Regions from separate parts of the Alteromonas sp. ABH4_454 genome, predicted to be linked through region 1. Evidence: predicted binding sites of a transcription regulator. Region 1 holds the regulator's gene; each other region holds the start of a gene.

Region 1 (7,821 bases):
CGCAATCAGCAAGAACGCTGTAATAAGCCACGTCCATACAAATAGCGGCATTTTCATCCAGGTCATGCCTGGCGCACGCATATTAAATATGGTCACAATCACGTTAATCGCACCCATAATGGATGAGATACCCATAATGTGAACAGAAAACACAAACAATGCTGTCGAATCGCCACTGTAGGTTGTTGAGAGCGGCGCATAAAAAGTCCAACCGAAAGCAGGGCCACCACCTTCCATAAATAGCGAGCTAAGCAGAATTAAAAAAGCGCCAGGTAAAATCCAAAAGCTCCAGTTATTCATGCGCGGCAATGCCATATCTGGGGCGCCGATCATCATAGGAATCAGCCAGTTTGCGAGCCCTGTAAAGGCAGGCATTACAGCACCAAACACCATGATAAGCCCATGCACCGTGGTCATTTGGTTAAAGAAGTTTGGCTCAACAATTTGCAGGCCAGGTTGGAACAATTCAGCGCGAATAACCATGGCCATTGCGCCGCCAACCAAAAACATGATGAAGGCAAACCACAGATACAGTGTGCCTATGTCTTTGTGGTTAGTGGTAAACAGCCAGCGCGTTATTCCTTTAGGAATATGGTCGTGATGTTCATGGTCATCATGTAGATGATCGCCATTTACTTGACCACTGTGAGGCGCAGAGGTATCTGGCGAAATAACTTCAGTTGCTTTGCTCATTTGTCTGCTCCTAGTTTCCGTTTGCCACTGCATTGACGTCTTTGGCTTGAACCATATCGCCCGTGTTATTACCCCACGCATTGCGCTCGTAAGTGACTACCGCAGCAATTTCTTTAAGGCTCAGCATTTTGCTAAACGCCTGCATAGCTGTACCCGCCTTACCATGTAATACAATGTCGATGTGGCCTTGCTGATCTTCTAACGCCATTTTGCTGCCTTTAAGTGCAGGGAATACACCGGGTAAACCCTCACCATTTGGCATATGGCACGCTGCACAAGTTGTGTTGTAAACGCGCTCGCCTTCTTTCATCAATTCATCCATAGACATATTCATAGAAAGTAGACGCTGCTCTTCTTCTTTTGCTTTGCGAACAATTTCTTCTTGTTCACCCATCCATTTATCAAATTCAGCTGGCTCTTTAGCAATCACCACAACCGGCATATAGCCGTGGTCTTTTCCACAAAGCTCTGCGCACTGTCCGCGATAAATACCAGGCTCATTCACTTTGGCCCAAGACTCGTTAATAAAGCCGGGGTTGGCATCTTTTTTCACAGCAAAATCGGGGACCCACCACGAATGAATAACGTCGTCAGAGGTAATAAGAAAACGCACTTTTTTCCCAGTTGGAATAACTAACGGACGGTCAACTTCAAGCAGATAATTGTCGGTTTTTTGAAATTTGTTCTCTATCTGCTCACGCTGAGTAGCAAGCAGTGAGTAAAATTCTACGTCACTGTCCATATACTTGTAGTGCCACTTCCACTGAGAGCCTGTAACTAATACTGTCATGTCAGGCTCAGATGTGTCTTCCATCGCAATAAGCGTGTTTGCGGCAGGCACAGCCATAAAGATAAGAATAAGGAAAGGAATAACGGTCCAAGCAATTTCAACCTTCACGTTCTCATGAAAGTTAGCGGGCTTGGCGCCACGAGATTTCCGATGCAGATACATTGAGGCGAACATAACCCCAAACACGACAACCGCAATACCTACACAAATGAAGAACATCAACATATGCAGATCATAGACCTGCCCACTGATGTCGGTAGCACCGCGTCTCAAATTAAGCGAAGAGGCTTCTTCACTAACTTCTTGTGCAAGAAGCAAAGGGGAGAAAAGCAAAAATGGTATTATTGAACACCACTTTGCAAAAACGGTCGTTAGTTGTTTCACTCAGCACCTCCGTAATAGCAAGACCAAAAACGCTGATTATTTTGCGCGCTGCCCTACCAAATGGTTTGCGAACGATTGACCCATCACCACAACTTGTAAAACAAATTTAGAGCCATTGTTATTATTTTGTTAATCTCTGTATAAGAATTGCGCAATAATGCCGTGTCGTCTAGTCTTTTCTATTAAAAATTTAATGAAGAGGCTAATTTTTAACCATTTCTTGTGGCAGGCTTACGTTACAATTTTGTTGGAGAGGGTATTGGGCGTGCTCGCGGCGGTTAAAAAATCAAACGCGCATTTTGAACGGGGTGTTGATGAGGACGAAGCTTCATTTGGTCATAAAATCAACAATTAACACATCGCTCGTCCTATTTTTCAAACAAACTTTCAAATAATAAATGTGTATTAGCCAATTCATTCTCGGGCCAAATAGCGCATATCTTTCGCACAATGGTGATGCCAGATTTCGTAGTTTTGAGACATACTAACAAACGCTAACCTAAGAAAATTAACTAAAATATGGTACTAAAAGGCATAAAAAAAGCGGCTAATACGCCGCTTTTGATTGAAGATGCTAAAACCTTACATCCAGTCGGCGTTTCTAATAACACCTACGGCAATACCTTCAATAGCAAAAGGCTCGCTGGCAAGGTCTACCTTAATTGGCGAAAACTCTTCGTTTTCAGCATGAAGTAAAACTTCACGACCGCGTTTCTCTAAACGCTTCACCGTAACGTCTTCATCCACCCGCGCGACAACTACCTGACCGTTGTGGACATCAGTCGTGCGATGCACAGCAAGAAGATCGCCATCCAAGATACCGATGTCCTTCATGCTCATGCCGTTTACACGAAGTAAAAAGTCTGCCTGAGGCTGAAACAAAGCAGGGTCGACCTTGTAGTGGGATTCTACATGCTCTTGCGCCAAAATTGGCTCACCAGCCGCCACGCGCCCTATTAGAGGCAAGCCTTCTTCTTCTGGTGCAGTATCCTCGAGGGGAATATTTAACTTAATACCACGCGAGGTACCAGGCAAAATTTCAATTACGCCCTTACGCGCCAATGCTTTCAAATGTTCTTCTGCTGCGTTGGCAGAACGAAAACCAAGTTGACGAGCAATTTCTGCACGCGTAGGCGGCATTCCCGTTTCTTGCATGGTTGTTTTAATAAGTTCTAAAACTTCAGTTTGTCGAGCTGTGAGTGGGCGCATAAAAGACCTGTCTGTTCATACAGTTCCTGTAAGTATATACACCTAAAAGCAAATAACAAGCGCAAAGTCTTGAAACTATGGAGCAAGCTGGATGGGGCTAGCACCTAGTATATAAAAACTAGGGGGCTTAAGGCTGTCAAATACGTGAAACCTAGCGCGGCCTTAAGTTTTCATTACTCTAGAACAACTCGATTTCGGCCATTCTTTTTCGCCGTATATAGCAGTTTATCCGCTTTGGAAAGTAACACACTAAAGTCAAGATTTAAGCTATCCTCAGCAAAAACAGCACCAATACTTATTGTCACGAATATCGTGTCTTTCTTGTATTTAACTTCTGTTTTTTCAACAGCCTCTCGAAGTTTGTTAAATCGCCTTTCTTCGTCTCTTTTGTTGTCTGAAATTGCTACTATCGCAAACTCTTCTCCACCAAGACGTGAAACAATATCGGGCTCCACATAATATTCTTCGATGAGGTGGGCTACTGAAATTAGAGCTTGGTCTCCTGCATCATGTCCATAAGTATCGTTAACCTTTTTAAAGTGGTCTATATCGATTACCGCTACGCTCACTCTATTGCTTTGTGCAGAGAGCTGATGGCATTTATCAACAAAAGCTCGTCGATTGTACAGCCCAGTTAGCGAGTCAGTCATGGCCAGCTTACGCAACTTCTCTTCAGCTATCGCGCGTGATTCTTCCAGTTCAACCGCATAGAAAAGACCGGCTAATGCATCTAATAGAGGTTGCAAAAACTCAGCATCATCGAAGGTGTAGGGCTCGAATTTATTGGCTAAACCAATCATGCCCACCACTCTATCTTTGATCTTAATCGGTAGCCCTAAAAATCGACTAATGCGGGGGTGCCCTTGGGGCACCCCTTTTGAGTTTGGATGACTTCCTGAGGCATTACTAATCGTTACCTCACCGGTTAAAATTGTGGTACCGAAAAGGTTATCGAAACTGCTGAAATACAAGTTTCGCTTTTTGTACTCGTTGTATTGCGTAAAGCTGCTGCTGTCCCAGACTATTTCAGAAATAGCATGAATAAACAGCTTCGATGCATCGCCTTCACCTTTCATTTGCCCAATGAAAGCGAACTGACTATCCGAGATATCAATAAGCTCGGGTAATACCGTTTGGCAGGCCATGGTTAAATCGTTGTTCTGGAGGTAAGAGGCACGGGTTTTATTTATAAATTGAAGTAGCTGGGTTTTCTTTTTCTCATGAAGCTCACTTTCCATTCTCTGCGTGATGTCGCGATGAATACCAGCAACGCGAATAGCCTTACCCGCATTGTTAAATTCTACGGTTTTTCCGTAGGTTTCAACCCAAACCCACGCGCCGTTAGTATGTTTCATGCGAAACGTGGTATTGAAAACCTTGCTTTTACCAATGATGTGCTCGTTTAATTGCTTTTCTACTTTTACATAGTCCGCGGGGTGAATTAACTGCCTGAAAAAGCGAGAGCTGGTGTCATAGTACTCATATTCCAGACCGACGATATCACACCAACGCTTGTTTACTTGGTTTACGTCAGCGGCCAAATTCCAATCCCATGTGCCCAATTCAGAGGCTTCCAATAACAGCCGCATGCGCTGGTTTGTTTTGTTGAGCTTGTCTTCCACATATTTTTGGTCGCTGGTGTCAAATAAGAACGCCTGAACTGAAGACAACATACCGTCTTCACGGAAACTCGCCGTAGAGATCATACTTACCCAAATGGTACGTGTGGGCGTGGCTATTTGAAGACGACAGGTATGCGTTTCCACGCCCTCCATATGCGCCTGCATGGCAAACGTAAAGTCGCCCTCAGCGTCTTGTGTTAAAACATCGCCAAGCTCAACTGCACCGCTCAGTAAATCTTGGGACGATATGCCCAAAACGCGCTCACTATTATTTGAGATATGAACCAGTTTGAGCGACGTAGTATTTCGCCACGTAGCCAGAACAATAGGGGACTTTTCTATTAGCCCATGCTCACGCTTGAGTGCTTCATGCTCTTTAGAAAGAGAAATATGCTGGCTAACAAGCGCTCCAATTCTATTCAGCACTTCAAGATATTTGGCATCAATTTCTCGAGGAACAGTATCGATAAGACAGACAGCACCAATAATCTCATCATTAATTTCAATGGGAGTTCCTGCATAAAAGCAGATGTGCGGCTCACCCGTAACTAATGGATTATCTTTAAACTTGGGGTCCTCGTGGGCATTGTTAACAACAACTTGTTTGCGCTCTTCTACAACACAACTGCAAAAGGCATGCTCACGGCTCACTTTAGAAAGTGTAGTTCCATATCGCGCTTTGAATGTTTCTTCAAATTCACCAACAATTCCTATTAGCGCGATAGGCACCTTATATGCCCCTGCTAACACAACCATAAGGTCGTCAAGATCTAACGGCACCTCATCACTGAGCAAAAAGTCATCAATCGTCTTTAACCGGTTTTGTTCATCCACTACTACATGCTCACATTCATTAACCCTTATAAAAGTAGTAATTATCAAAGCTTATAGCAATTTAAATACTTCTAATGTTGCATTGCTAAAAGGGTCAGTGAGCCTTACCCTAAACAAAGTTACGAAGATATAAAAATACAGGCGCTTATGAACTTCATGAACTTACCGCTAGGTAGGGAGTCTGTAAAACAAGCAAATCAATAACAATGGCTCGTCGCGAGATTGTGACGCGATTGTGTTACACTTCACCCGTTTTTATTTCATAGGATTACATAATTCATGTCGTGGATGCGAAAAGCCCTTCTGTCGGTATTTCATTATCCTGTTAAGTTACTGGTTAAAGCTCACAGTATTCCAGTTAACGTTGAAACCGAATTAGGAATAGACAAGAGCAAGCCTATTGTTTATCTACTTCCCACTAACTCAGTGACCGACCAGCTTGCGCTGAGAATGTCGACTAAATACCTGGGCCTCCCTAGCCCAACTGACACGCTTACACTGGCAGGTCGAGAGTACTCATCGACTCTATTTTTACGTAAAACTCAGCCTCTTTTTCGCTCATCAGCCAAAGATACGGGCATTGAAGACGTTTTCACTGACCTTTTCCATTTGCACCGAGACCACGAAAACCTTGATCTACAGGTAGTTCCTGTTTATGTAACCTGGGGTCGTGCACCAGGGCGCGGTAACCCAGGGTTGAGCGACCTAATTGCTGATAACGCTGCACCGAGACTGGCTACGTAAACTTTTCATCGTGCTGTTTTTAGGCCGTGATAACTTTATTAATTATTCTAAAGCTGTCTCGGCGCGCGCCATGTCAAATCAGCATGGTAGTGACCAAAGCATCGCACACAAACTTGTACGAGTAGCAAGTACTCACTTTCAACGTAAACGTCAAAGTATGACTGGCCCTACGCTGCTAGAGCGACAAGAACTCAATAACAGTGTATTGGGTTCAGATGCCGTACGTCGTGCGATCGCCGAAGAGTCAAAAAGCAAAAAGGTCACACACGAAAAGGCCAAAGAGCGGGCTCAAAGCTATATCACCGAGATTGCTGCAGATTATCGTGAAGGGCTTATCCGTTTCGGTGACAGATTGCTGACACGCATTTGGAACAAGATTTACAACGGCATTAGCGTAGGTCATGCAGAGCGTATACGTGAGCTGGCCGCTAACGGTCACGAAATTATCTATGTGCCTTGCCACCGCAGTCACATGGATTATCTGTTATTAACTTACGTGATTTATCACGAAGGTATGGTAACGCCTCACATTGCAGCGGGTATCAACCTTAACTTCTGGCCTGTTGGAAAAATGTTTCGCAGAGGAGGTGCATTCTTCCTACGTCGTAGTTTTGCAGGCAACAAGCTCTATACCGCGGTATTTAGAGAGTATTTAGAGCTGCTGTTTAACAAAGGTTACTCTGTAAAATACTACCCTGAAGGTGGACGCAGCCGTACTGGTCGCCTAATTCCACCTAAAACCGGTATGCTGGCCATGACAATTCAAGCCATGCTTAAAGGCGTTAACCGCCCAGTTAGTATTGTTCCTGTCTACATTGGCTATGAAAATGTGATGGAAGTGAAGAGCTATTTGAATGAGCTTAAAGGCTCAAAGAAGAAAAAAGAGTCTAACCTTCAGGTTTTCTCAGCCATTCGTAAGCTTAAGAATTACGGGCATGGATATGTGAACTTTGGTGAGCCTATCGCTCTTAATCAGTTCCTTGAAAGCCATGTGCCGAACTGGCGCGACTGTCGCGATGCCGAGCCAGAGAAAAAGCCTGCTTGGTTAACGCCTGCCGTTAATGAGTTGGCTAACAACGTCATGACGCGCATTAACCGCGCTGCGGCACTTAACGGCATGGCATTAGCTTCGCTATGTCTACTGTCTTCTAAAAGGCAGACCATGAGTGAGATGGAGCTTAAACAAGCCATGGATGACTTCATGAACTTGTTCAAAACAGTGCCCTTTAGTGATGACGCCACTATTCCAGATTCATCAGCACAAGAATTGCTTCGGGATACATTAAAATTAGGTCGTTTTGATGTTAAAGAAGACGATTACGGACGTTTGATCAGCCCTCAGCCTAAATCTGCTGTATACCTAACCTATTATCGCAACAATATTTTGCATTTGTTCGCCATACCCGGCCTTATCATGGCGTCTATCTTCGCTAAGAAGGGCGCAACCAAGAACAGTATTTTCCAACTCATTGCAGCACTTTATCCTTTGCTGCAAAAAGAACTGTTTTTGCATCTAACACAAGATGAAGCACTTGCGCATACTGA
Region 2 (7,821 bases), 2.3 Mb from region 1:
AAGTGGTAAACCTCTTCAAACCCCTGCTCTTTCAAATAGGCTGTCGACTTTTCACAGCGAATGCCGCCGGTACAGAACATGGCCACTTTTTTATTTTTTGACGGGTCGAGTTCTTTTTCTACGTATTCTGGGAATTCACGAAACGTATCGGTTTTAGGGTCGATGGCGTTCTTGAAAGTACCAATTTCTATTTCATAACCGTTTCGGGTGTCGATTACCGTCACATCTGGGTCGCTTATTAGTGCATTCCAGTCTTTAGGCTTAACGTAAGTACCTACGGTTTGGCGAGGGTCGATACCTTCAACGCCCATAGTCACTATTTCTTTTTTAAGTTTCACCTTAGTGCGATAGAACGGCTGTTCGTCGTGAAGTGATTCTTTGTAAGAGATAGGATTGATACGTTCATCGCTATTCAGATAAGCGAGCAATGCGTCGATACCCTCGCGAGTACCTGAAACAGTGCCATTAATGCCTTCGTGGGCAAGAAGAAGTGTACCTTTGATACCATTTGCTTCCATAGCTTCTAGAAGCGGCTGGCGGATTTCTTTAAAGTTTTCAAGCGCAACAAATTTATACATTGCGCAAACAATATATTTAGACATATTTTAACCTTTGCTGATTGGAGCGTAAGACCAGTGCAAAAATGCGGCGCGGAATATAACAAAACTGAGCGTTAAAAACTAGGCGATATTTTCAAATGAAGAAAAGTCTGGCGTTGTAGCTTGGTGCTTATCTTTCCCATATTTCTCGTCATCGGCGTCGCCTTGAGAAGATATAACATCGTAAAGTAACGTATTATCTTCTTTTATGGCGTTGTCATACTGCTTTTTCAATCGTTTCTGGGTAGCTAGGCTGCAGTTGTCTACAACGTCATCGGGGATGCGTTTTGCGTCATCGGTTTGAGCTAACGGCGCGGGATTCATACTAAGAAAAAGGCGTGCACTTTCATAGTCAGTAGCGACTAAATTTGAGTGCACATGCATGTCTGTCCACTCATTTTCGCTGACCGACAACGACGGTCGCCTGTAGTGATTTAACGCCGCAAGTTGTGCCTCTATACTATTCGCGGTGTCAGCGTCTGACGTTGCCGCTTCAATTTCAAACGGCTCAGCTACGCTATGTTGCTGCATTGCAAGGTATAACGAGAACAAGGCCCCCTGCGATGACGCTCGAGCAAGTACACCACTTCGCTCCCAGTAAATACTGGGGTCTAGTGTTGTTTGTTCACTTGCTGAGGCTAAATCTGGCGACATACGTACACAATGCTGTTGTTGTATACGTATGTTGTCGGCAAGATAATGTTTTTCTTAAGCTTATTTTCTAAAGTTAGATATACTTCTAATTACTGATAGCGGGTTTATTCACGGATTCGAAATGCAATTTAGCAACAAACAAGTACTGATTGTTGAGGACCAACGTCCTTTCCTTCTTCTTTTGAAAGGGCTAATGCATTCAATGGGTGCGTCTGATGTTGTCACTAAGTCTTCTGCTGAACAGGCAGTATCGCTTTGTAAAAAACATAAATTTGATATTGTCATTTGTGACTTACACTTGGGCGCTGATACCAAAAATGGCTATGAACTCATAGAAGAGTTGCGCACGCGAAGGCTTATTAACCCCACCTCAGTATTTATTCTTATCAGTGCTGATAGTGCTCGACCGGTTGTGCTTGGCAGTATTGAACGCCGCCCAGACGATTTTCTAATAAAGCCCTTCTCACAAGTACAGTTAAAGTCTCGCATTGTTCGTGCATGGCAAAAACGACAATTTCTTCAGCAAGCGTTCAACTTAATAGAGCAAGGTGAATACAATAGCGCCGTAGATCATATTGAGACTCTTTTAGAAAACCCCCAGCACTACAAAGGACACTGCGAACAACTGCTAGTTGAACTCTATTGGCGCATCTCTCAACCTCAAAAAGCTTTAGATGTATTAAAAGAGTATATCGAAGGTAGACCTGTACTATGGGCACAAATAGCAATAGGTAGAACCTACTTGCTGTTGAACGATTATGAAAAAGCGATATCTATTGCCAAGAAAACGTTAAAACGCAACCGATTCAATGCTGATGCTCATGATATTCTTGCGCAAGCACACCACGCCTTGGAAGCGGGTGAAAAAGCCCTAGATGCAATTAAGGAAGCTATCAAGCTGTCGCCCTTTTCATTACCTCGTCATTTTAAAGCTTGTGAAATTGGTCGGGAAAATGACGATTTAGTGCTAGCAGCCAACTCTAGCCAAGCAATTTGGAACCTATCAAAACGCACTGTGCACAAAGCAAGCTTACATTGGTGCACAATGATACGCAGCCTACTTGATGTTGCTGAATCAGCTGATGACAAAAGCCAGCGCAATAAGTATCAGCAAGAAGCGTTACTTACGTTACAGCGAGGTAAGTTCGATGAGCATCTATATAGAATCGACAGGGAGTTCGACGTAGAAATATTTGGCAATATTGTAAATGCAAGAATAAGCGCAATTGATGGGAAACTCATTGATGCAAAGCGTCATCTGAATACATCGCAAATACAGCTTGATGATAAATACGTAGAAGTACCTACAGCGTTTATTCCAGATAGCATTAACGTTATGTACAAACTAGGAGAGTTCGACGACGCGCTGCAGTTGAATTCTCTACTTTCATCGAGAGGTGAAGAACTCGACCAAAATAGTTCTTACATGCTAAAGACACAAGCGCAAAAAGCACAAAAAAGCCTTGCTAGTTATCAGCAGTTTAACCGTGAAGGCATTCAACACTACCAGCAACAAGACTTTGAGCGCGCTAAAGCCTCGTTTGCGCTTGCTCAGGGTTTCGCACCTGTTAACACTGGTGTCGTACTTAACTTGCTTCAATGTCTTCTTCAGATAGCCATAAAAGAAGATAAGGCGGAAATGAAGTTAATAAACGAATGTAAGCGTTTATTTAAGCTTATTGATGACATGACGCTCAAAGCGCCGTACAAAGAAAAGTACGAAAACATTCGAGATGAACTTTCTAAGTATATTGGCTTTTGAAATCCAGTGACATATTAGGTTCTTTTAAAAGCAAACCTACCTTTATTATCACTGGTAATTCATGCCCATAAACCCATGCATCTATGCCATAGCCTGCTTAGGCTAACATTAAATCTTACCCTTCTGTCGCCGTGATTAATTGTACTGTATATATATACATGCTATAACGCAATACCACGTAGCCTATGGCCAAAAAAATTCCCGTATCCATGATTTGGTGAAAAATACTAGGCTGCTTGAATGTAATTGGTTAAAGGAAGTAAACATCGGCGATGCATGACAGACTGATACAAAAACTTGAAATTCTTTCCGATGCGGCCAAGTACGACGCGTCTTGCGCCAGTGGTTCAGCAGGTAAACGACAAGCTGGGAAAACCGAAAAGACCGGTATAGGTTCGCTTACTGGTGGCTCGGGAATATGCCATAGCTTCACACCTGATGGGAGATGTGTTTCGCTGCTTAAGATCCTTATGACAAACTACTGTATTTATGATTGCCATTATTGCATTAATAGGGTTTCAAGCAATGTTCAACGGGCGCGATTTACAGTCAAAGAAACGGTAGATTTAACCCTAAATTTTTATAAGCGCAATTACATTGAGGGTTTGTTTTTAAGCTCTGGAATTGTGGGTTCGCCCGATATCACTATGGAAAGCATGGTACGTATTGCTAAATCGCTACGTCTTGATCACGGGTTTAAAGGATATATTCACCTTAAAACTATCCCGAATGCGTCGCCAGAACTACAAGCAGAAGCGGGTCTTTATGCTGATAGACTTAGTATTAATGTGGAAATGCCTACACAGTCTTCGCTAAACAAATATGCACCAGAGAAAGATCTTGGCGATATTCACGGTTCGATGAACACGTTAAAAGAAAAAATCGCTGAGCATAAAATAGACAAAACATATTCGGGCAAACGCCCTCCCCGTTTTGCACCTGGAGGGCAGTCTACCCAAATGATTATAGGTGCCGATGGGTCAAACGATAAAACCATTTTAGGTACAAGCGTTAAGCTCTACAGCGATCAAAAACTTCGACGTGTCTATTACTCAGCATTTTCCCCTATTCCTGATGCTTCGGAAGTTTTACCACTAAAACCTGCGCCATTGATACGAGAACACCGCCTGTATCAAGCGGATTGGCTTTTACGCTTTTACGGTTTTGGCCTAGATGAAATCTTGCAAGACGACATGTTAGATATGGACTATGACCCGAAGCTTGCATGGGCATTACGTAACCGTCACCTATTTCCTATTGATTTAAATAAAGCGGACAAGCAGATGCTGCTGCGCGTTCCCGGTCTTGGAGCGCGAACGGTACAAAAGATTTTATCAATAAGGCGTAATACAAAGCTCAACTGGATCGACCTTACTAAAATGCGGCTACCTCTTAAAAAGTTGAAGCCTTTTATCAGTGTTGGAGATTACTTCCCTGATATCCATTTACTCGACAGTAATAATTTCGAGCTTCAGTTTAAACAGCCTAAACAGTTTGAGTTGTTTAGCGCTTGAGTGGGTTGTTAATGCAGCTAAGTTTAGCCCTAGTCTAAAAGGTAGCTTTATATGAAGACCATTACCATTACTTCAGTACCTGGCTTTGATGAATGGCGGGAAGCCTCTCGAGAGTGCATTGCTGAGCGTATCTCCCCTGAACATATTATTTGGCAGAGCGCTCATTCAGTACAAGACGATCTGTTCGGTAGTGGTGCTGAGCCATGCGAAAGCAAAAGGCCGCGAAAAAGGCCGCGAAGCAACCTTAGTATTCCTAAATCTACGGTAATGCTTTTAAAGTACGCTCTATGCCATAACGATGAAAATCGATTTGCGCTTTGTTACCGAGTATTGTGGCGTGTCGTTTATGAAAATAAGCAACTCATTCAAATGAAAACTGATGACGATGTTATCCAGCTGTTTGCCATGGCGAAAGCGGTAAAGCGTGATGCTTATAAAATGAGTGCCTTCTTGAGGTTCAGAGAAATAGACGTAGAGGGGAAAGAGCATTTTGTTGCATGGTATGAACCCGAGCATTTCAGTTTAGAGATAAAGCTTAACTTCTTCCAAACCCGATTTAAGAATATGCGGTGGTCTATTTTAACGCCCTATCGTGCAGCTCATTGGGATACCAAAACCCTAGTACTAGAAGATAATCCCGATTCAAGCGTTGTACCCGATGATGATCGCATTGAAAAATACTGGCTGACCTATTACGCCAATATATTTAATCCTGCACGCATCAAAACAAACGCGATGTTAAATCAAATGCCTAAGAAATATTGGAAAAATATGCCAGAGACATCGCTAATAGACGATATGATTAAGCAATCGGACGCTCGGGCCAGAAAGATGATCAGCGATGGTAATAAGCTTTGTGGTAACAAAAATTAGCCAATGTAAACGAACTAATATTACGGGGCTAAGGCTAATACAACTGAGCTGATACAACAGAGCTTAGCCCGTTAACTGTGGACCAAGCTTTGATTATACGTTGGTTTAACTGTGGACTAGCACTGGCGCTGTAAGAACCAACTTAGTCTCTGAAGTTGTCTACAGTATCAATCAGGTCGTCTATATTTTCGATAAGAGTTTCTCGCTGCTTGTCAGTTAGGGTGGAAAAAAGCTCGGATATCAACGTAGCACTAACGGTCATATTATGGGCGCTACTTTGCTTATAAAGATCGCTTTTATAGCGATCTGGGTTTTGCATTAGGTCAACCAGTTCCGCCTCGAAATTATCGTTAAATTTACGAGTTACAAATAGCTTTCGTGCCGCATTTTGTATCGCTCTGCGATAGGTTAGCCACTCCCCCCCTGTGGAAATGAATTGCGAAGAGTACGTGGCCACGATTTGCTTTTGTTCGCTAGTTAGCTTCCCTATGCGTTCACTTATAGTCTCCTCTATGCGCTCAATACGATCTTCTAACCGCTCTTCTTCAGACTTTTCTAACGACTCTTTGCGCTCCTCTTCTTCCTCTTTGTTATCTTTCTCAAGCGCGGCGAAAAGCGTAACGACTTGCTCGTCATCGAGCGTTTTTGCTATTTCTGCCAATTCAGGGCTAACTTCATCACGCACTCTTTCCCAATGCGTTCTTGCGTTTGCGAGATGCTCAAGGACAGTATCTGAATCTAAGCGCCCTTCTTTAATTTGACGTTTAATATCGGTGAGTTGAGCCTGGTAACGTTTAAGCTCAGAGGTTTTGTGCCAGCGAAGCCAGTTTTGAAGATAGTCATCAAATTTATCTTCTTGTGCATCTTTAAGCTCAATATAGTCGTCCATGTACCAGTAAACCCACCAATCCAAGTTGTTGTAGGCCAGTTTGGAACTGCATGAAGCAAGAAACACAACAGAAATAAATACTACCAGTACACGCATAACTCATCCTTTTTTGTTAGCTACGTTATTTACTGCAAATTCGCTTATTTATAACTTCAATTAAATAGTAATCGTAAATAGTGAAGCGCTTGCGACATTGTGCTGCTTTATTATTTTAAGTTATTTAAATTCTTCACAATACAGATGTTCACTTTACGTCTTGTTACCTTAACGTTACCTTAACTGTAATGCAGGTACAAAGAAGGACTTTAATGTGTCAAAACGTGTCGCAATTTTAACCTCTGGTGGCGACGCACCAGGTATGAACGCATGTATACGTGCTGCTATTATTGCGTGCCAGAAAGCTAATCATACGCTGATTGGCTATAAGCATGGTTATAATGGACTGTTGCAACAAGAGTATATTCCCCTTTCACTCGACTCTACTCACAACTTGATTCAACAAGGCGGTACCATACTACACAGCGCAAGGTGTAAAGAGCTTAAGAGCCAAGAAGGAATTAAAAAAGCTGCTAACAACTTAATGAAGGCAGAGATTGATACGCTTATTGTGATTGGCGGCGATGGCTCGTTTCGTGGTGCCGCTGAACTAGGGAAAGAATGGGACGGCCAAATTTTGGGGATACCCGGTACGATAGATAACGATATTAGCGGCACAGACGCAACCATCGGCTATTTTACTGCTATAGACACGGCCATGAGTTCTATCGATAAAGTTCGAGATACTGCAGATGCATTCGAGCGTATATTCCTTATAGAAGTCATGGGCAGAAACGCAGGCTTTTTAGCATTGAATGCTGCTCTTTCTTCTGCGGCTGACTATGTCGTGGTACCGGAGTTTTTCGATTCTGCTGACAAAGAGATAGAAAAGCTTGTCGCCCAGATAAAAGCCCAGCGTGCGTTAAAAGGGCCAGTTAGTTTCATCGTTGTTGTTGCTGAAAACGTATGGCCAAATGGCTTACCTGGCCTTACTGAGGCATTACAAAGCCACGATATTTGTGACGTCAGGCCGGTAACCTTAGGCCATGTTCAGCGTGGTGGTTCGCCTGTTGCCCAAGACAGGTTGCTCGCAACGACGCTCGGAGAATTCGCTATAAGTCTAGTCGGTAGCGACATTACCAACATTATGGTGGGTGAAGTAAATCAACGCCCTGTTACTGTGCCTCTCAATAAAACGTGGGAAGATACCAAACCTCTAAACCAGGCCCGTGTTGACGCTATGCGTACGCTTATGAATGAGCGATACAGTGGTAACTGAATTGACGGTTAGAGGCGGTAATTTGAAAGTAAAAAGCTTATACCAATCCGCATAGTTAGTTACTCAAAGGCACAAACAAAAAAGGCGTTGTCTATTTCAAACAACGCCTCAGCTATTATTTTACCACTTAAGCTAGATTACATTTTCATAGCCGCTTTGACTTTGTCGCGATGACTGCGGCTTACCTTAAGTTCTGTATCGTTTTGGAGTATTAA
Region 3 (7,821 bases), 310 kb from region 1:
CCCCAGCCAACTTAAGAGCACTAATGGTGAAAGAGCTGAAGGTAGGCGGGGTGAACGGCGTGATTTGGGCGTTGGTAATCGGCGTGGTTGCTTATTTCTGGTTCACTGACGCTATGCTTGGTTTGGTGATTTGTTTAGCCATACTGTTCAACATTGTCGCCGCTGCCTTAGCTGGCGTATTCGTGCCCGTCATTTTAGACAAGCTTAAAATAGACCCAGCATTGTCTGGGTCGGTCATACTGACTACTGTCACCGATATTGTAGGTTTTGTGGCGTTTTTGGGTTTGGGAACGCTCTTTCTTCTATAAGTCGTCTTCTTTTGAAAGATGGTTCCGGTTTAGGGCCTCGTTCAGCCTAAAAGTGTCGTACACATCTAAAGCCCCACTGAATGAATACATTCGGTGGGGCTTTTTTCGTTGGTTGTGCCGCCTGTTACCTGCCCTTTGCCGCATTGGAAAGCGTTAAGGGTTGTGTATTACGGTAACCTGATAAACAATACGCGCCTTCTTACCCTGAATCTCGTTGGAGCCAGCCTTGTCTAAGCAAGCCAGTGCCGCCCAAGTCGGCGTTATTTGCGCGATTGCCGCATACAGTATGTGGGGTGTTGCACCTGTTTATTTCAAACAGTTAATGGTATTACCCGCCGCTGAAATACTCATGCACAGAGTAATTTGGTCTGTAGTGCTTTTAGTTGGGCTAATCGCTGCATTAAAACAATGGCCAAAAGTGGGGGCTGCTCTTCGTAATAAGCGAGTTATGCAGATTTTGTTCGTAGCTGGGCTGTTGCTGGGGGCAAATTGGCTTTTGTTTATCTGGGCGATCAATAACGACCATATTCTTGATGCAAGCTTGGGCTATTACATTAACCCTCTCATCAACGTGTTCTTGGGTCGGTTATTCTTAGGTGAGAGGTTGCGCAATTTGCAGCGTGTAGCGGTAGGTCTTGCTGTTATTGGTGTAGCAATTCTTATTTTCTCTTACGGCCACGTGCCCTGGATTGCCTTAGTACTTGCTGGAAGCTTCAGCGTATACGGCTTATTACGTAAGCAGGTGGCGGTAGACTCGCTACCAGGTCTGTTCATTGAAACCTTAATGTTGTCGCCATTAGCTATCGTCTACTGGGTATTATTTGGTTCTGAATACAGTAACTTATTTAATAATGATGCCACCCTAAACTCGCTTATTTTAGCGGCAGGCATTGTTACCACTGCCCCGTTGCTTTGCTTTACCGCTGCAGCGCGACGCATTATGTATTCAACCTTAGGCTTTTTTCAGTACATAGGACCAACGCTAATGTTCATACTAGCCGTCTATCTTTATGGAGAACCCCTTGAAGAGTCGCGTTTGGTTACGTTCGGGTTTGTGTGGCTTGCGCTAATTTTATTTAGTGCCGACTCCTTGGTTAATTATCGCAGTCAGCGTAAAGCGCAAAAGCTAGCGGTAGAGTAGAGGCTGGTTCTTGCAGTCTTTTGAGACGTAAAGCCAAAACGAAAACTACAATAAGGAGCCTTGCTCTTGGTGAGGTGCATCGGGCGGCTCGCATTTGACCTGGTTTCGCCCGCTATTTTTGGCGGCGTACAGCTGCTTGTCGGCAAGGCTTAGCAGCTTATCTACACGCTGGGTATGGGCACCACTTGCTCCGATACTGCAGGTAACTTTTATATCGGTTTTGGGAAGCTGGATAACTTCAGCTTCTACCACTTTTCTGAAATCTTCCAAGCGTTCGCAGGCTTCATCAACAGGCGTTGAAGGCATGTAAATGCAAAATTCTTCACCACCAAAGCGCGAAATAATTTCATCTGGGAAGTAAAACTCAATAAGTGCTGCCATGGCCTTTAGCACTATGTCTCCGGCGTCATGGCCATGGGTATCATTAATTGACTTAAAGAAGTCTAGGTCGATAAGAGCCAAGGCATGATCATCAGATAAATTTTGGTGCTGAACCGTAACCATGTAAAAGAAGTGGCGCCTGTTGGGTAGGCCCGTTAAATAATCGGTATTCGCCACACGACGAATTTCTTCAACGCTTTCAATATATTCCACGTTTTGCATTACGCGGCACAAGAACTCTTCATGGCAGTAAGGTACGCGTAAGAAGTCATTCGCGCCGCTTTTGATGAAGTGCGCAGACATTAGCATGCCTTTACCGCCAGCAATGCCCATTATGGCTAGCTGTTCTTTAGAAAACGCTTTTCTCAAGCTTGCCACGAAATGGGTGCCCGTCATATCCGGCAGCGTGTTATCGGTGATAACAAGACGTACATTTTTATGTTCAGAGAGGCACTGCATTGCGTCGGTAGCTGTTAAGCATTCGAAGGCAATAAAGTTATGTCGCTGAAGTAGTGAAACCGTTTTTGAGCGTAAAACACGATTGGTACTTACCACCACAACGCCGGTTGATTTGTTTTTTTCAAGGCGGCCTATAAGTCGGTTTAGGTAGTCGTAGTTTTGTGAATTTTCTTTCGGAATATAGTCGACAACATCCCGCTCAAGCACCTTGTCGCGGATAGCATTGTCTAGGTTTTCTGTTGTCGCAATGGTAGGAATGAAGGATTCAACCGCAAAGTCGATGGCTTCGCCTTTTGGCGCATCGGGTAATGAGTAAGCAACAATGGCGCACAAAAAACTTTCTGGTGTTTCTTGTGCAAAGCGAGCCTTTCCTTCGGTGAGCGACGTTGCGCCCACGGGCGTAAGGCTCGAACGGCGTACTAATTTCGCGATAAGTTCAAGGTTGCCTTCACCATTTTCGATGATCAGCACGTGTTGCTGCATACATTCCAACTTAGAGTTAGGCTACCTTGCCAATTAATAACGTTACGCTTTCTCCAGCTTTGCGTAAGCAAGTACCAGCCATTTGCTGCCAAATTCATCGAAGTTTACTTGAACTCGGCCATGCTCACCACTACCTTCGTAATTTAGCACAATGCCTTCGCCGAATTTACGGTGCACTACGCGCTCACCCAAACTAAAGCCGGTTTCTTCAAAACTGGCGTGTGAGGTTGCTTGGCTAAAGCGGTTATGTACAGGCCGCGAGATGGTGGATTTAAGTCTGACTTCTTCCACACAATCTGCTGGCATCTCGCGAATAAAGCGCGAAGCCGTATGATACTTATCTTGACCATATAATCGACGACTTTCTGCGTAAGTGATATACAACTTTTGCATAGCGCGGGTCATACCAACATAGCAAAGTCTGCGTTCCTCTTCCATTCGGCCTGGTTCGTCGTTGGTCATCTGGCTAGGGAACATACCTTCTTCCACGCCGGCTAAGAACACCAGTGGAAATTCGAGGCCTTTTGCCGTGTGGATAGTCATCATCTGCACAGCGTCTTGGTCTTTATCTGCTTGGGTTTCCCCGGCTTCAAGGGAAGCGTGGGCCAAAAACGCGGCCAGAGGAGACATTTCTTCCGCTTCTTCAGGCACGATAAAAGTTTTACATGCACTGACGAGTTCTTCTAAGTTTTCTAGTCGAGCCTGAGCCTTTTCACCGCGCTCTGCTTGGTACATGGCGTAGAGACCAGATTGACGAATCGCTTTATCGGCCTGCTGGTCAAGCGGCTCGTCTAATGTGGCTTGTTCAAGCTCTGTAATGAGTAATACAAAGCTTTGCATAGCGTTTAACGCGCGGCCTTTAAAGCCACCTTCGTTTATAAGTAGCTGGCTGGCTTGCCACATAGAACAGTTATGCATACGTGCAGTGTCGCGTACTTGAGATAGGGTTTTCTCACCAATACCGCGACTTGGGGTGTTTACCACACGTTCAAAAGCAGCATCATCGTGGGGGTGGCTTACCATACGCATATAGCCAAGGGCATCTTTAATTTCTTGGCGTTCGAAGAAGCGCAAGCCACCGTAAATGCGATAGGCCAACCCTTCGTGTAATAAAGCTTCTTCCAATACACGAGACTGAGCGTTGTTTCTGTAAAGAATAGCGGTGTCGCTAAGGGCGTTGCCTTGATTTAGCCAGTCTTTAATTTTTGAAACAATGAAGCGGGCTTCGTCGAGTTCGTTAAAACCGGCATAGACAGAGATAAGCTCGCCCTGCGCATCTTCTGTCCACAGTTCTTTCCCTAAACGACCCGTGTTGTTGTCGATAACCGTATTCGCTGCTTTCAGAATGTTCCCGGTAGAACGGTAATTCTGCTCAAGGCGAATAGTGGTAGGCTCATTAAAGTCTTTTAGGAAATGCTGAATATTATCTACGTTTGCACCGCGCCAGCCGTAAATAGACTGGTCATCGTCACCAACAATCATAATGTTGTTATTGTCGCCGCTACATAGCATACGAAGCCATGCATACTGGATATTGTTGGTATCTTGAAACTCGTCAACTAACACAGCACGGAAACGGCGTTGATAATGAGCCAACACTTCAGGGTTCTTTGCCCATAACTCATGAGCGCGCAGCAATAGCTCGGCAAAATCAACTAAGCCTGAACGGTCGCAGGCGTCTTGATATGCAGCGTAGACTTCACGCATGGTCTTTTGAATATGATCGCCATGGGTTTCGATATGCTGAGGACGCAGGCCTTCGTCTTTATTGCCGTTTATGTACCACTGGATTTGACGAGGGGCCCAATGTTTTTCGTCCAAATTCATGGCTTTTAGAATGCGGCGAATCAAACGGTACTGATCGTCAGAATCGATAATCTGAAAGTTTTCAGGCAAGTTAGCTTCAGCGTGGTGTGCGCGTAATAGGCGATGTGCAAGCCCGTGGAAGGTACCAATCCACATATTGTGCAGGCTGCGACCCATCAACGACTCAATACGGCCGCGCATTTCTTTCGCTGCCTTATTGGTAAAGGTAACCGCGAGAATAGAAAAAGGTGCGATGTTTTCGACTTCCATCAACCACGCAATGCGATGCACTAATACACGAGTTTTACCACTACCTGCGCCAGCTAATACTAGGGCATTTGATAATGGGGCTGCTACTGCTTCACGCTGTTTGTCGTTAAGCTCGTCTAGCAGTCGAGATACATCCATAGTGTGGTACCTGTTAGTTGATAGTGTTATACATTCAGCAGCGGGCTATTATGCCATCTGACTGTTAATTTATACAGTCCAGTTTTTTAGCGTTTTCGTTAAGTAAAAGCGCGGTTATTTGGGTATTTAAGATGTGCAGTCATACGGGTCTTTTATTGAAAGAAATAGGTGTTTTAACCGTTCTAATTAAATTGTTACAGTGCTTAATGTTGCCAAAGGCAGGCCCAAAGGTGCACAAATCAAAGATACAGTTATTAGCTATAACGAATTAATACGATAAATTGATCGAATTATGCGCTTGGCAGGTATCACATCGGTATTGCATCACGCCAAACTCGGGTAAACTTTCTGCTCTTTTTCTTTGGCAACCTCTGCACTTTCATACAAGGCGAGAGTTGGTCAAAAAGTTAAGCCATTTTAGGCAAGCTGAAAAAGCACTCGGCCCCAATTTTTTAACGACGTACATTGGCACACAAACAGCTCACTAACAGCACATTAACGGGATATGCTTATGACCGCACTCTCTACGCCCATCGATTTCTGGTCGACGCTTAAACAAGAAGCGCAAATTGTTGCTGAAAACGAACCTTTGCTATCTAGCTATGTGCATGCCAGTGTTCTTGCGCATCATAATTTTGAGTCGTCGCTAAGCTTCATTTTGTCAAACAAAATGGCAGATGACGTGATGCCTGCGCTTGCTATACGAGAGGTGTTCGACGAAGCCTACTTGTTAGAGCCAGGTATTAGCGAGGCAGCCATTGCCGATATTATGGCGATTAATGCAAGAGATGCGGCGGTTAATGATTATCTTACTCCCTTACTTCACTTTAAGGGCTTCCATGCTGTGCAGGTGCACCGAATGGCGCACTACCTTTGGCTTCACGGTCGTCATCAGCTAGCCCTGTTTTTGCAAAGCCGTAATTCATCGAGCTTTGGTGTAGACATCCACCCAGCAGCGCGAATTGGTAAAGGCGTTATGTTCGACCACGCTACCGGTATTGTGGTGGGTGAGACTGCGGTAGTAGAAGATAATGTGTCTATTTTGCAGAGCGTTACGTTAGGCGGTACGGGTAATGAGTCGGGCGACCGCCACCCCAAAATTCGCCAAGGCGTATTAATTGGCGCAGGAGCCAAAATCCTAGGAAATATCGAAATCGGTGAAGGCTCGAAAGTCGGCGCAGGTAGCGTTGTATTAAATAGTGTTCCGGCCCACGTTACCGTAGTGGGCGTTCCTGCCAAGGTAGTAGGGAGACCGGTTTGTCAAAGCCCCTGTGAATCCATGCGCCAAAACGTCCTAGAAGATAACTAAAGCTGTGGGGTCAGAGTCCTGACTCTGACCCCATTATTCACAGGAAGTGGGTTAAGTCGTTGAGGTTGTCTAGTGCTACGTGAGGCAATACGCTTACAGGTTCGTTGGCTAGCGTCATGGGTCTGTTACAGGCAAACCATGCTGCTTGATAGCCAGCGTTAATTGCTCCTTGTACATCCTTGATAATATTGTCGCCTACATGAAGAATGTGTTTCGGTGCAATGTGTAAATGTGCTGCGGCTTCATCAAACATGTCTCGGGCCGGTTTCATAGGGCGCGATGTGCTGGCGTGAAAAATGGTTTCAAAATAACCATCAATCCCTATTTTTTCTGCGTTTACATTACCATTAGTAATGCCGATAAGCGGTAATTGACTACTTACTGCCTTTAACGTTTCGTGCACATCGTCAGCCAATTCAAAGTTACTTCTTGCATCGTAAAAACAGTTAAAGCAGGCCTCTACTGCATCATTAAGTCCACCAAAGTTGGTCAGGTCTGTTTTTAACTTTTCAGGAGTCGTATTAGACAGTGCGGCGGTAAGCACTACACGCCTAAGCTGACCCATGTCAGAGGCTAAGCGAAGATCTTTCTTGATTGCAGCTTGCTTAAGTGCTAGCCAGTCGCTAGCCGACAACGCTGCGGCTGACCTGTGGTGCTTAGCAATATGCGCTTGAAGCGCTTCTTCGGCCCGTCGAATAATAGGTTCGTTATTGTAAAGGGTGTCGTCAAGGTCGAAGGTCATCGCCTGGACTTTGTTAATAGACCTAAAAAACTGCATGGTAAACCTTAGGTTAGCTTTATTTTTTGTGCGCCCGCGGATGAGCGGCATCATATACATTGGCGAGATGCTGGAAGTCTAGGTGAGTATAAACTTGTGTTGTCGACAAGTTAGCGTGACCTAACAGCTCTTGAACCGCACGCAAATCGCCACTGGATTCTAATACGTGAGTAGCAAAAGAATGGCGCAGTTTGTGGGGGCTTACTTTTTGCGATAAGGACTGTTCTTGCGCCATTTTATCTAAACGATTGGCAACCTGCCTGTTCGATATTCGGGTTTTACGCTTACTGACAAATACTGCACTTTCGTAAGGTGAAGCGTAAGCAGGGCGTACTTTTAACCATGCGCTTAGCGCTTTTTGCGCGTGCCGCCCCAATGGCAGTATACGTTGCTTACTCCCTTTACCCATGACCTTTACCGTACCGTCTTTTAAACAGTCGGCTAAATTAAGCCCGGTAAGTTCGCTTAAGCGCAGGCCGCAACCATAAAGCAGCTCAAACATGGCTACATCTCTTAACTGCATGCCTTCATCATCGTCACTGCTTCGAGGCGAGGCATTAAGCAACTGCTGCATCTCATCTACGCTAAGCTGCTTAGGTAACGGTTTTCCTTGTTTAGGGGCTTGTATGCCCTCAACAGGGTTGCTGAATAGCTGCTGGTGGTCAATAAGGTATTGGCAGAATGTTCTTAGTGCCGATAGTCTAAGTGCGATACTTCGGGGACTGTGCCCAGACATTTTGGCATCAGC

The links. The regulator LexA, encoded in region 1, represses DNA repair genes until DNA is damaged. The targets are predictions, from matches to a motif close to TACTGTATNNNNATACAGTA.
Region 2: ACYX4W_RS13145 (putative DNA modification/repair radical SAM protein) is a predicted target of LexA. The motif match lies at 3,158-3,177, and genes of this name have one in related genera.
Region 3: uvrD (DNA helicase II) is a predicted target of LexA. The motif match lies at 5,046-5,065, and genes of this name have one in related genera.

What each region holds. Positions count from the first base shown of each region.
Region 1 is NZ_CM149972.1:693,575-701,395, forward strand. It holds partial or broken gene ctaD (cytochrome c oxidase subunit I) at 1-693, opposite strand, end outside; gene coxB (cytochrome c oxidase subunit II) at 704-1,867, opposite strand; gene lexA (transcriptional repressor LexA) at 2,450-3,076, opposite strand; gene ACYX4W_RS03085 (sensor domain-containing diguanylate cyclase) at 3,250-5,532, opposite strand; partial or broken gene plsB (glycerol-3-phosphate 1-O-acyltransferase PlsB) at 5,812-7,821, shown strand, end outside.
Region 2 is NZ_CM149972.1:3,003,658-3,011,478, reverse strand. It holds gene trhO (oxygen-dependent tRNA uridine(34) hydroxylase TrhO) at 1-602, opposite strand, end outside; gene ACYX4W_RS13155 (VC2046/SO_2500 family protein) at 681-1,253, opposite strand; gene ACYX4W_RS13150 (response regulator) at 1,375-3,015, shown strand; gene ACYX4W_RS13145 (putative DNA modification/repair radical SAM protein) at 3,288-4,529, shown strand; gene ACYX4W_RS13140 (TIGR03915 family putative DNA repair protein) at 4,581-5,402, shown strand; gene ACYX4W_RS13135 (DUF6279 family lipoprotein) at 5,545-6,387, opposite strand; gene ACYX4W_RS13130 (ATP-dependent 6-phosphofructokinase) at 6,602-7,606, shown strand; gene ACYX4W_RS13125 (LytR/AlgR family response regulator transcription factor) at 7,744-7,821, opposite strand, start outside.
Region 3 is NZ_CM149972.1:1,003,143-1,010,963, forward strand. It holds gene ACYX4W_RS04415 (magnesium transporter) at 1-308, shown strand, start outside; gene rarD (EamA family transporter RarD) at 535-1,449, shown strand; gene ACYX4W_RS04425 (GGDEF domain-containing response regulator) at 1,495-2,772, opposite strand; gene uvrD (DNA helicase II) at 2,815-4,986, opposite strand; gene cysE (serine O-acetyltransferase) at 5,498-6,295, shown strand; gene ACYX4W_RS04440 (HAD-IA family hydrolase) at 6,333-7,073, opposite strand; gene xerC (tyrosine recombinase XerC) at 7,093-7,821, opposite strand, start outside.